DNA from 2 places in the Jeotgalibacillus marinus genome. Region 1 is predicted to be linked to the other one. Evidence: riboswitches for the same ligand, from Rfam matches in the RefSeq annotation. Region 1 holds a riboswitch; the other holds the start of a gene.
The links. A riboswitch is a leader RNA that binds a small molecule or an ion and turns the genes downstream of it on or off. The one in region 1 is predicted to bind thiamine pyrophosphate.

Region 1 (5,790 bases):
TCTTCCGATGCCTTTAATGTTTCTACTGGATCGGGCAATAACGTTTTTTGGCAGCCGATGACTTCAACTTTAACCATGTCACAAAGACCAGAAGCTTTCGCTAATTTAGCAATTCGAACCGCTTCTTCTGCTGTCTTTGCACCTGCTGTATTCGGAAGTAATATGTACTTTTTTACATCTAACTTTTCTAAAAAGTTCGGTTGACTTGGTTCAAATATATTCATTCTTCGCACAGAGAACGTTAAAATCTCTGCTTCAGATACTTCTACCGCTTCTTTTTGAACATCAAAATTAGGATATTTTCCCGTACCTAGCAATAATCTTGACTTAAATTCATATGATCCAATCTTTAACATCTTCATCCGCCTCCTACAAAATGTACTAATTCAACTTTATCCCCGTCACAAAGTCTCGTTTCTTGGTGTGATCCTTTTTCCAATATCGTTTCATTCCATTCAACGATCACTACCTTTTGTTCTAACTCAAAGTGTTGCAGTAGATTAGATACGGTTTCCACTGTATTCGGGACTTCTAACTTGTCCCCGTTAATCACTAATTCCATTTTCTCCACCCCTCACTTAGGCTAATTCCGTTACTAAACGATCTAATCGAAAAGGTGCCAAATTGACTGATGGCGTTTTTCCTTCAACCAAGTCGGCGATCACCTCACCGGTTATTGGAGCAAGTAAGATCCCATTTCTATAATGTCCTGTTGCGAAAAATAATCCTTTATATTCAGGGTGTTCTCCTAAATACGGTAACCCATCAGCTGTTTGCGGTCGAGTACCAGCCCACGCCTGCTCCCATTCTGCCTCCACAATAGACGGCATCAGTTTTTTTGCCTTTTCCATCAGCAAGGAGATCCCCTCTATCGTCACTGTTTGGTTAAATGTTCTCGGTTTAACAGTTGCACCAACGATGATTCTTCCACCTTGCTTAGGCACAAGATAACAACCATGTGAAAAGATCGTACTCGATAGCATCGGGCACTGTGTGACCACAGAAAAACATTCCCCTTTTACCGGATAGGTAGCTAGCTGTAATCCTGTTTCTGAGAGTAACTTATTACTCCAAGCACCACCTGCTACAACGACCTTTTCACTCATAAAATGACCTTCATTCGTCACAACACCCATAACTTTCCCATCTGAAATCTGAATGTTATGCACTTCCACAAACTCTTTGATAACTACCCCACGTGCCGCTGCAGATTTTAAGAAACCTAAAGCTAACTGAGGGGCTTCTACTTGCCCATCTTGTTCAATATGCATGGCACCAGTAACAGCATCAGACAATACTGGCTCTTTCCTTCTTACCTCTTCTCCTGTCAGCCAATCGGCTTGTTCCCCATGTTGTTGTTGAATCGAAATGACTCGCTTATATTCCTGCTGTTCCTGTTCATTTAAGGCAACCTTTAGCATGCCTTTATTTTTGAGCTCAATATTTATTCCACTCGTGTCTTTTATTTCATCTGCTAGTTTTGTAAACATCGCTCTACTTTTTCTTGCTAATTGAAAGATGGTTCCCTCTCCATCCAATTCCGCTTGAGCCGCTAGCATTCCCGCAGCAGCTCCAGAAGATTGACTAGCCAGTCGACCCTTTTCCAACAAAAGAACCTTTGCCCCTCTTTTTGCAAGGTTATAGGCAATGGCGCCTCCATTAACACCCCCACCTACTACGATCGCACCATACCTATCGCTCATCAAAATCACCTTTTCCTATAAAACTGTCTAACACATGCCATTGTTAGATTAACAACTTTCGATTATATTCCTTTACTGTTGCTAACGGATCCTCTGCTTCTAGTACCCCTGACAACACAGCAACACCCTTTGCCCCCGCTTCGATGACCCCCCTAACATTTGTAGGTTTTATTCCACCTATTGCAACGACTGGAATAGACACAGCATTAGCAACGATTGCTAACTGTTCTAAACCCCTTGAGACTGCTCCTGGTTTCGATTGCGTGGGAAAAACATGTCCAAAAATAACATAATCTGCACCATGTTCTTGTGCCATTTGAGCTTCTTCGATTGAATGAACCGAACAACCAACCCTTAAGCTCGCAAACTGTTTTTTTACAATGGCAACAGGTAAGGAATGGTAGGCTAGTTGCACTCCTTCTACCTTTAATGCATAAGCCACATCTATTCGATCGTTGATGATTATTTTAGATAACGGAACCCTCTTGTCCGTTAATAACTTCGCCATCTCGAATATCTCTTTAGCTGTTTTTGACTTTTCACGAATATGAATGGCATCAATATATGGATGGATCGAACCAACAATTTCTGCTAATTGTTCTGGCTTCTGCCTTCCTGTTGATATGACATGTAGCTTTTCTTTTCTCATAGACGATCTCCTCTAATGGAAAGCGTAGATCTTTTTTCAGATCAATAAAAAAACCACCCCAGCATTGGAGTGGTTTTTGGTTATATGTAAAAACTATAACTTACATTTTCCACTTCCCTACGCCAGCTCTAACTAGATCAGGTTCAAAGGGTCTGGATTATCTCCATCTCGGTCTTTAAAAGACTCCCCTAGTGTTTTTTTATTCTTTTGTATAAGACTAGAATAACATACCGCTATCATTGCTAAAAGAAAATACTAAAAGATTACTTTTCCTCACTAACAGTTGATGTAGATTGTATGTCACTATCAAATAATTCTTGCACCAGAACCGCGTCAGCGATGACAAGATAGTTTAGATTCAATGGATTGGTGATTACAATACTATACCAATTTATTTTACCGTCTTCAGTAGGCGCATCCTTCGAGAGAAATTAGTAGAAGAACATAACGGTATACGTCACGACAGCACGTTTTCTTAATCCTGACTTCTATCACCAGCTTATGGTTATCATTCTCAACTAAAATAATCAGGACACCTCAATGGCTAATCATAAACTTCAAGGTTAGTGGACAAAAAAACGGCATCTGCCACCGGATGCCGTTTCCCATTTTATTTATCTGGTATCCTAACCTCACCAAACGCTTTTTCTATTTGTGACTTAATGCATCTTCTTGGACTGGCCATTCCTCTAATTTGTAAGCCATTTCCCAAAACGAATATTCGTATTGACTACTAATCATAAAATGTTCTTTCATACGTTCAAGGTCCTCTGATGTAAGCGTTTCAGCAATCTTGTCTATTCTATTGATTTGTTCCTCGACTAGCGTTCTGAACCATTCCCCACCATATGCAGCGATCCACTCTTGGTAAATCGGTTCTTCAGGGGAACACGACTGAAGTTTCTCCCCAATTTCATAGTAAAGCCAGTAGCAAGGTAATATGGCTGCGATAATATCGCCTAAATGCCCTTGATACGCGGCACGATACATATGTGATGTGTATGCATAGGCAGTAGGCGACGGCTTGAAGTTCGCTTGTTCTTCTTCAGTAATTCCAAGACGACTTGAAAAGTTCTTATGTAAAGCTAATTCCGCTTCATACGTTCCTTGAGCATGAGCTGCCAAGCTATTTGTTGTCTCCAAATCGTTCGCCCTTGCCGCACCTAAAGCTTGAACTTTTGCAAAATGAGACAAATAGTAAGCGTCTTGCATGACATAATAACGGAAGCTCTCTAAAGGCAATGTCCCATCACCAATTCCTGTAACGAAAGGATGCCCGAAGCTCGCTTCCCAAATGTGATCTGATTCCTCTCTTAAAAGCTTTGAAAATGTCATTTTAGTAGCCTCCCCAATAATATTGTTTAACTCCCCTTACTTCCCCTGATCTATGGCAAATAAAAAACCACTTTCTTTACAAACGTTAGAAAGTGGTTGTATTGGAAAAATAATTAACATCATACTGATCCGCAACGCCACTTCCCTACGCTGGTGTAAACCAGATCAGGTTCTAAGGGTCTTAAAGCTTTACTTTAATCTCAACCTTTTAACAAGCAAACGATTTCCATTTACCTGTTGGAAGGTCCCCCTAGTGGAAGATATTACTATTCAATTGCAAAATAAAATGCTACATAGAAAAGCCATCCAGTGACCACTTATAAGTAATGTCGACAAAACCAATTGGTCCGAACGATGACTCAAACTGATTTTATCACAATTACTCGTACCTTTAAATACTTGTCAAACACGAAAGCAACAAGAACTCTATGAATACGTTAAACTGAGTCTCTCTTTCACGGCAATCTACGTCACGATAGCCTTGTTTGAAGGGTGCGAGCAATGGATTACGATTCCATTACTATTTTTCTATTAATTTGAATGTCATTTTTGTTCAGGCGTTTTTTAATGAACAGCATAACATAACGATCTGCCCCCCAATAGTAACTTGCTGAACCAACTAATAATAGAATCATTGCTACTGTCATTAAATTAGAATTTGTACTAACTGTTCCAGCTAACAAAAAATTAAGATTCATAAATGTTCCTGCAATTAAAGCCGGAGCCGTCAGACAACCTAGAATTAACCCAAGACCAACTAAAAATTCATCCCATGGAACTAACACATTAAATAATTCTACATTTGGTAGGGCGAAGTTTTGAAGAAATAATGCGTACCATCCCTTGAACGGCCAGGTTATCTCCACTCGCTTTTGCAAACGCTCCATTTTATTCATTTGTATTTGTAACATGGTCGTAACATGCCAGTTATATAATATGCGTATACTTGTAAGATCTACTTAGGTTGATAGAATTTACGAATAGTTAAACTCATATGAATAGCAGTCAAGCTATATGGAAAAAGGTCCTAGTAAAATAACACATAATGGAAGGAAGTCAATTTCAAAATGGACAAATCCCAAAAGCTCATATAAAATTTATGTTTAGGTTATAAGAGAAGAATGCTGCTCTTAGGTACCTCTTTGTTGTTAATATCTATTTTTATCATCCTAAATTCAAGATAAAGGGATAGCTATTGGAGTAATTCCCGTAACTGGCCTTGTTCTTCCATATAAACTACGGAGGAAGACAGTAGGGATTGTGTTAAACGTTCAGATTCGCACACATAATTTTTTATTCTACAAAAAAACATCGAAATGAGGAAATAAAACAAATGAAAAAGAAACTATATTGGACTCTAGGTATTTTCTTAGGAGTAGCCATTGTAATTATCGGTATAAACGCACTCTCTATTTATAACGCAGTTAAAGGGACTACGGATGAAATATATGTGCCTCTACCAGACAAAGACCAAGAGGCTATCACAACAACAAATAAAAAGTTAGAGAATAAGGAACCAATTACGATTCTGCTTATGGGTATTCATAAAACCGATGATGATGCGAGAGGACGAACTGATTCGATCATCCTTGCGACTGTCAACCCTGAAGATGAATCTGTAAACATGTTTTCTATTCCTAGAGACACCAGAACCGAGATTGTCGGGAATGATAGTGTTGATAAAATTAATGCCGCCTATTCTTTTGGTGGTACTCAAATGGCCATTGATACAGTTGAGCAGTTCTTAGATATAGACATCGATTTTTATATCAATTTACAAATGGAAGGTTTTGCAGATTTTGTCGATGCTGTTGATGGAGTTGACGTTGATAATGACTTTGAATGGTTCGATACACAAGGCCTTTATAAAAAAGATTATCTCTATAAAGAAGGAGAAATTCATTTAGATGGTGACCAAGCTCTTGGATATGTACGTATGCGTAAATTAGATCCACGTGGAGATTATGGAAGAGCAGACAGACAACGTCAGGTCCTTACTGAAATCATTAATAAAACAGCTAGCTTTTCTTCTTTTACACGATATCAGGATATTTTAGATGCAGTCGGAAGTAATGTGGAGACCAATCTTTCTTTTAGTGACAT
Region 2 (5,790 bases), on a different contig from region 1:
AATAGGAAGGGTTGGATAGTTTTTTTTAATCGTTGTAATCCATTCAATGCCAACCGCTCGTTTCGCATCTACTTTAGTCAAAGTTGGAAAAACAGGACCTGCTCCAAGATAGTCCACTTGATGAATCGGACTTCTCTCAAGTTCTCGTATCGTTGATACAGATAACCCAATTATTTTATCGGGATGCTTGCGGCGCACGTCATCTACATGATGATCGTCTTGACCAACATGAATACCGTCTACTTCCAATGATTCCACTAATTCTATGTCATCATTGATAAAGAAAGGAACATCATGTTTTTTGCATATCCTTCTCAGTCTCCAGCCAAGCTCTTCTTTGGCTTGACCAACCAAAGCACCTTGTCCTTTTTCACGATATTGGAAAGCTGTGATACCTCCTGCGATTGCTTGTTTAAGTGTTTCTTCAGGCTCATGTACACAATTTTGACTTCCCATTACAAGATACCTTCTGAGCATGTTTTTAACATCAAGATTCATTGATGATCCCCCTTTACTATCGCCACATCATACGATAATACGTCAATAAACCTTGGACTAAACGTTCCCGATCCCTTTACTTCGGGTAATGCTACAGTATACTCCGCCGCTAAGCCGTAAAATTCAACAGCTGTCTGAGCACTTTCCATTAATGAATCGTTCGAAGCAAAGCAGGCGGTCAGTATTGAGCCTAATAGACAGCCTGCTCCTGTTACATTCGCCAACATTGCGCTACCGGTTTTATTTTCAATGGTTATCTCTCCATCGCTGATCACGTCAACCTCACCCGTAACTACCGCAATCGTTTGATAGCGATTCGCTACTTTTCGAGCAATTTCTCCTACATTCCCTCGTCCAATTGAATCGACGCCTTTTATTTCCCAGGCAATACCAACAAGATGAGCTAGCTCACCAGCATTCCCTTTAATCGCTGTTGGTTTTACTTCTGTCAAAATTCTTCGAACAACTTCGTTACGAAAAGAGGTTGCAGACACTCCTACGGGATCTAATACAACGGGAATTCCTTTTTGATTTGCTGCTTTCCCTGCTTGGATCATGGCAGGAATCTCCTGTTCGATGATGGTACCAATATTGAGCAGTACACCATCCGACATCCTTGCCATTTCGGTAGCTTCCTTCTCTTCTTTTGCCATTATCGGTGTACCACCGAATGATAGCAGTCCATTTGCTGTAAAATTCATTACGACTTGATTAGTTAAATGATGAATTAACGGTCTCTTCTTTCGTACTTCATTAATAAGCATAGCGTTCATAATTTATTTCCTTCTCTCGTGCTACCTAGTGATTATTTGATCCGTTACCTTCCCCTAAAGAAAAAGAATGTCAAATACCAAGAGTGACAAACTTTAACGCTCGTTCATCTGCGTTAGATAAAGAATCACCTTGACTTAAATATGAGAAACCGCCCCTTCTAATAGGTACATCCTTTGTCATGCGTATTCTTTCTTTCGGTTCTCTCAGTTGATATTGCCTCTTTATCTAGTGAAATTTTTTTAATCTGCTTGCCCCTGCACCCTCGATAGGATCAACCCCCACGGTTCGTGCAAACGATAGACTATTCACTTGCAGTTACTACCTCTTTTTTTCCTACCCATTCTTCACATGTAAATGCCATTTCCCAAAATGACCATTCTAATTGGCAGCTTTTACGAAAAGCGTTTTTTATTCCCATTTGTTCTTGTGGTGAAGATTCTTCAGCAAGCTGATCTAATCGATTGCGCATAGTATGTACAACTGTTTCTACTCGTTCATCTGCGTAAAAACTGATCCATGGATAAAAAGGATGATCGACAGTTGGTTTATATGTCTTCACTAGTTCCTGTCCAATTTCAAGATACGTCCACGGGCAAGGAAGCAATACCGCAAGAATTTCTCCCAAACTCCCTTGTTGGGCGTGATACATCATATGCTTAATATAGTGGTCAGCAGTTGGCGGCAGAGGGTAACCTTGCAGTTCCTCGTAAGATACGCCGATCTGCTCGCAAAAATTATTGTGTGGATGAACCTCACTATTTAATACAAAGTTGATCTTTTCAGTGAAATAAGCAATATCCTCACGTGTTGTCGATTTTGAAATCGCAATTCCATAGACTTTCATAAAAGCATTTAAATATTCAAAATCTGCTTTTACATAATGGATGAGTGCTTCTTTTGGGACCTTACCTTTACCAATTCCTTGTACGAAGTTGTGGTCAAAGATGGATTGAAATACATCCTCATTTTCTTTACGCAATGCCGATGTGAATGTCATATTATTGCCTCCTCTTTTTTTAGGAAGCTACTAGGACAATGGAAGAAGTAGATGGATTGAGGTAGGTTTAAATTGATGTCCACGACTACTTCCCTACGCTGGTATCATCCAGGTCAGGTTCCAAGGGTATCTTCTCAGCTTTTTTAAGCACCCCTAGTAGTTTTCCGGTTACTGGTTCACTTTCACCACTAATTGATCTTGCTTTACTCTAGATAGAACAAACCATCCAAGTACAGCGCCTGTCACGCTGCTCACCAGAAACGGTGGTACAAAAAACCATGCTGCAAATGTCGTTCCCATTACAACTTTTGCAAAAGGCACTGCAAACCACGCGCCGATGAAACCCGTACCAATGATTTCTCCTGCCACCGCCCAAGCTTTGCGCCTAAATTTTCTATAAAGCAGTCCAGCAAGTAACGCACCGATCATCCCACCTGGAAATGCGAGAAGTGTACCGAGTCCAAGTAGATTGCGTACCAATCCAATTAAGAAAGCAATAATTAAAGCTGGAATAGGCCCAAGCATGATCGCTGCAATCACGTTTACTGCATGTTGTACTGGATACGCTTTTGCTATTCCCGCTGGAAACCAAATAAACTGAGCTCCGACTACGCCAACCGCAACAAAGAGTGCCATCGTGGTCAATAAATGTGTTCTATTAATCAGCCGCCCCCTCCCTTCTTTATAAATACAAAAAAGCCAGTTCCATTGTAGGACCTGACTTGGTAAGGGTAGAGTTAATAGACGCAGTACGTCCGACTACTTCCCTACGCTGGTATTAACCAGATCAGGTCCATAAGAGTCGGTAAGTTTTGACGCGCTTTCCTCTCAGCCCACGCAATTTGGGCACCCCTAGTAGTTTAAAAAGTATGAAATTGATCTAGCAGGATTCATCATAACAAATGAATTGGAATCTTACAATTAAAAGTAATACTCACTTGGTAAAGTGAACTAGGGATCAACAAAATTGATAGAATTATCCGCTAAAGTTTTAGTTTAGTTTCCAGCAATCGATCTAGAATAAGAACTAATCGCCTTATCACTATCTAACTAAGCATTACTGTAGCCCCGAAAGAAAAAACTGGCTTTTAAGTTTTTTCTTTCAGGGGTGTATGATATCTTAGCTTGTGGAACATGTTCAGTATCCCAAAATAATAAGTAGGAGTGGGAAGGTATGTTTGTAAGTATTAAAGATTCAAGGTGATTCAATTCTATTAAAATGGGTTTTATCAAAGACGATCTATACGATACAAAGAAATACAGTATCAAGGAGATCACGGAGAAAACAGGTGAGTCAAAGGCTCATTGTATAAGGAATTAAAGAACAAATAACAGGTAAAATCAATACGGTAGTGTCATTTATATTCTCACATTTCTTTTATTGCTAGGTGATTACTCCTATAGATAACGCTTCCATTATAGGGTTTTTTATCTATACACATTAGCGCTTACTTATGATAAATTAGATTAGTAGCGTAAACTGTTTTCTAATCTATTCAAAGTACATTATGTAATGCAACCCATTGCAGAAAGCACGGAAAGTCCAAAATCCATATGAGTAGTGGATAACCCTAAAGAATCTAGTCCATTCTTTAGGGTTTTTACTGTATTAGATAAAAAATATCATTCGACAAAACCGTCAATTGATCTTGTTGAGATATTGAGCGGAGCAAACGTGGCATTCAGTTCGATTACTATCAACTGTAATAGCAAAATGATATCCCCCTGAACCCCATGGTAATTTATTTAAATAAGTGATGAAGCAATCGGTCTTTGTCGTCAAAGAATTGTTTCATGACCGTATAATGGTCTGTTTCCTCAAGCATTAGTTCATTCATGCCCTCGTTGGATAATTGAATAATTGTAGAATCTGGATGAGCCATAAGAACCGGGGAATGTGTTGCAATAATAAACTGTGATCCTTCTTGAACCAATTCATTGATACGGCCAAGCATCGATACTTGCCTTAGGGGAGATAGTGCTGCTTCCGGTTCATCCAATATGTATAATCCATGTCCGCGAAAACGATGAAGAAATGCTGCAAAAAATGATTCACCGTGTGACTGTTTATGAAGCGAAATTCCACCGAATCCATCAATGATTTTCGCTCCTCCCACAGAGTCTTGATCCATTTCTTCTATGTTTGTAGCAAGGTTATAGTATGTTTCCGCTCGAAAAAAGAAACAATCTTTTGGCCTTTGTACACCTCTTGCAACTCGTAGGTACTCATCCAAAGAAGAATGGGAGTCATAGCTTGAAAAATTGAAATTCTTTGATCCACCCTCGGCATTAAACCCTAATGCAACAGCAATCGCCTCAAGCAACGTTGATTTCCCCATCCCATTCTCACCAATGATGTAGGTGATATTTGGATGGAACAATAGATTATCCAACGATTGGATGGCAGGGAGATTGAGTGGGAAATGATTGAAAGATTTAATTTGGTCTCTTTTTAGTCTAACTGATTTAATATATTGGTTTTCTGAACGCAATTTTGCCATCTTCGCACCTCCTCTTACTTTCCTTTATATTTTTATATTAAATCTTTTCCACCGAATTAACTATCTTCAAGAGAACTAAACCTATTCATTAGGTATAAACGAATAGGTTTAATATATAGGAAAAATACTTATTTGCGTTAACATCAGCTTATTTATTGAAAAAAATCAGCCTCCTCAAAGTTTGAGAAAACTGATTTCATTTACTTAAATATACTGATCAAAAAATGCTAACACTTTACGATAAACGTTGATCTCATTCTCTTTTTTGGAGAACCCATGTCCTTCGTCTTCAAGCACAAGGTAATCGACCTCTCGCCCTTTGTCCTTTAACGCTTGAACGATTTGATCGGATTCTGCCTGAACAACTCGTGGATCCTTCGCACCTTGGATGACAAGCATCGGTTTTGTCATCGTATCAAGGTATTCAATCGGTGAGTCCTCTGTCAGCTTTCCTTTATCTTCAACAGGATCGCCCACCCACTGCTTCATCACTGGCTTCCAATGTTCAGGAACCGATTCAATAAAGCTAAACAGATTACAAGGCCCGAAAATATCGACCACCGCTTTAAAATATTCAGGATGTCTGCCGTGCAGAAGCAGTGCCATATAACCACCGTAGCTTCCACCCATCAGCAATATTTTTTCACGATCGGCATAGCCTTGCTGAATCAAATACTCTAGCCCTTCAATGTTATCAAGCCTTGGCCCATGCCCCCAGTCGCCTTCCACCATTTTTGTAAAAGCTAGACCGTATCCCGTTGAACCACGGAAGTTTGGTGCAAAGATACTGTAGCCGCGGTGAACGAGGAACTGAAACAAAGAGCGGAACGTTGCACGCTCAGCATATTGCGGTCCACCGTGTGGCCATAAAATGACATGGCCGTTACTATTCTCTTCTTTCGCCTTGAATAATTGTGCTTCAATGGCTAGCCCATCAAAAGACGGATAAGAAAAGACTTCTGGTTCTACTAAATCTTCTTCTTTTACACCCGGTACACCGTAATTTGTCAGCGCATTCCA

Region 2: another riboswitch for thiamine pyrophosphate. It lies ahead of thiW (energy coupling factor transporter S component ThiW); the one in region 1 lies ahead of tenI (thiazole tautomerase TenI).

Annotation. Positions count from the first base shown of each region.
Region 1 is NZ_JBFMIA010000017.1:11,402-17,191, forward strand. Features, by position in the region: gene AB1471_RS13805 (thiazole synthase) at 1-356, opposite strand, end outside; gene thiS (sulfur carrier protein ThiS) at 359-562, opposite strand; gene thiO (glycine oxidase ThiO) at 579-1,703, opposite strand; gene tenI (thiazole tautomerase TenI) at 1,747-2,352, opposite strand; TPP riboswitch at 2,450-2,552, opposite strand; gene tenA (thiaminase II) at 3,001-3,687, opposite strand; TPP riboswitch at 3,813-3,949, opposite strand; partial or broken gene AB1471_RS13830 (Crp/Fnr family transcriptional regulator) at 4,194-4,572, opposite strand; gene AB1471_RS13835 (LCP family glycopolymer transferase) at 5,021-5,790, shown strand, end outside.
Region 2 is NZ_JBFMIA010000002.1:333,730-339,519, forward strand. Features, by position in the region: gene thiE (thiamine phosphate synthase) at 1-498, opposite strand, end outside; gene thiM (hydroxyethylthiazole kinase) at 495-1,271, opposite strand; gene tenA (thiaminase II) at 1,574-2,269, opposite strand; TPP riboswitch at 2,343-2,434, opposite strand; gene thiW (energy coupling factor transporter S component ThiW) at 2,438-2,932, opposite strand; TPP riboswitch at 3,017-3,133, opposite strand; gene AB1471_RS04645 (AAA family ATPase) at 4,012-4,770, opposite strand; gene AB1471_RS04650 (S9 family peptidase) at 4,975-5,790, opposite strand, start outside.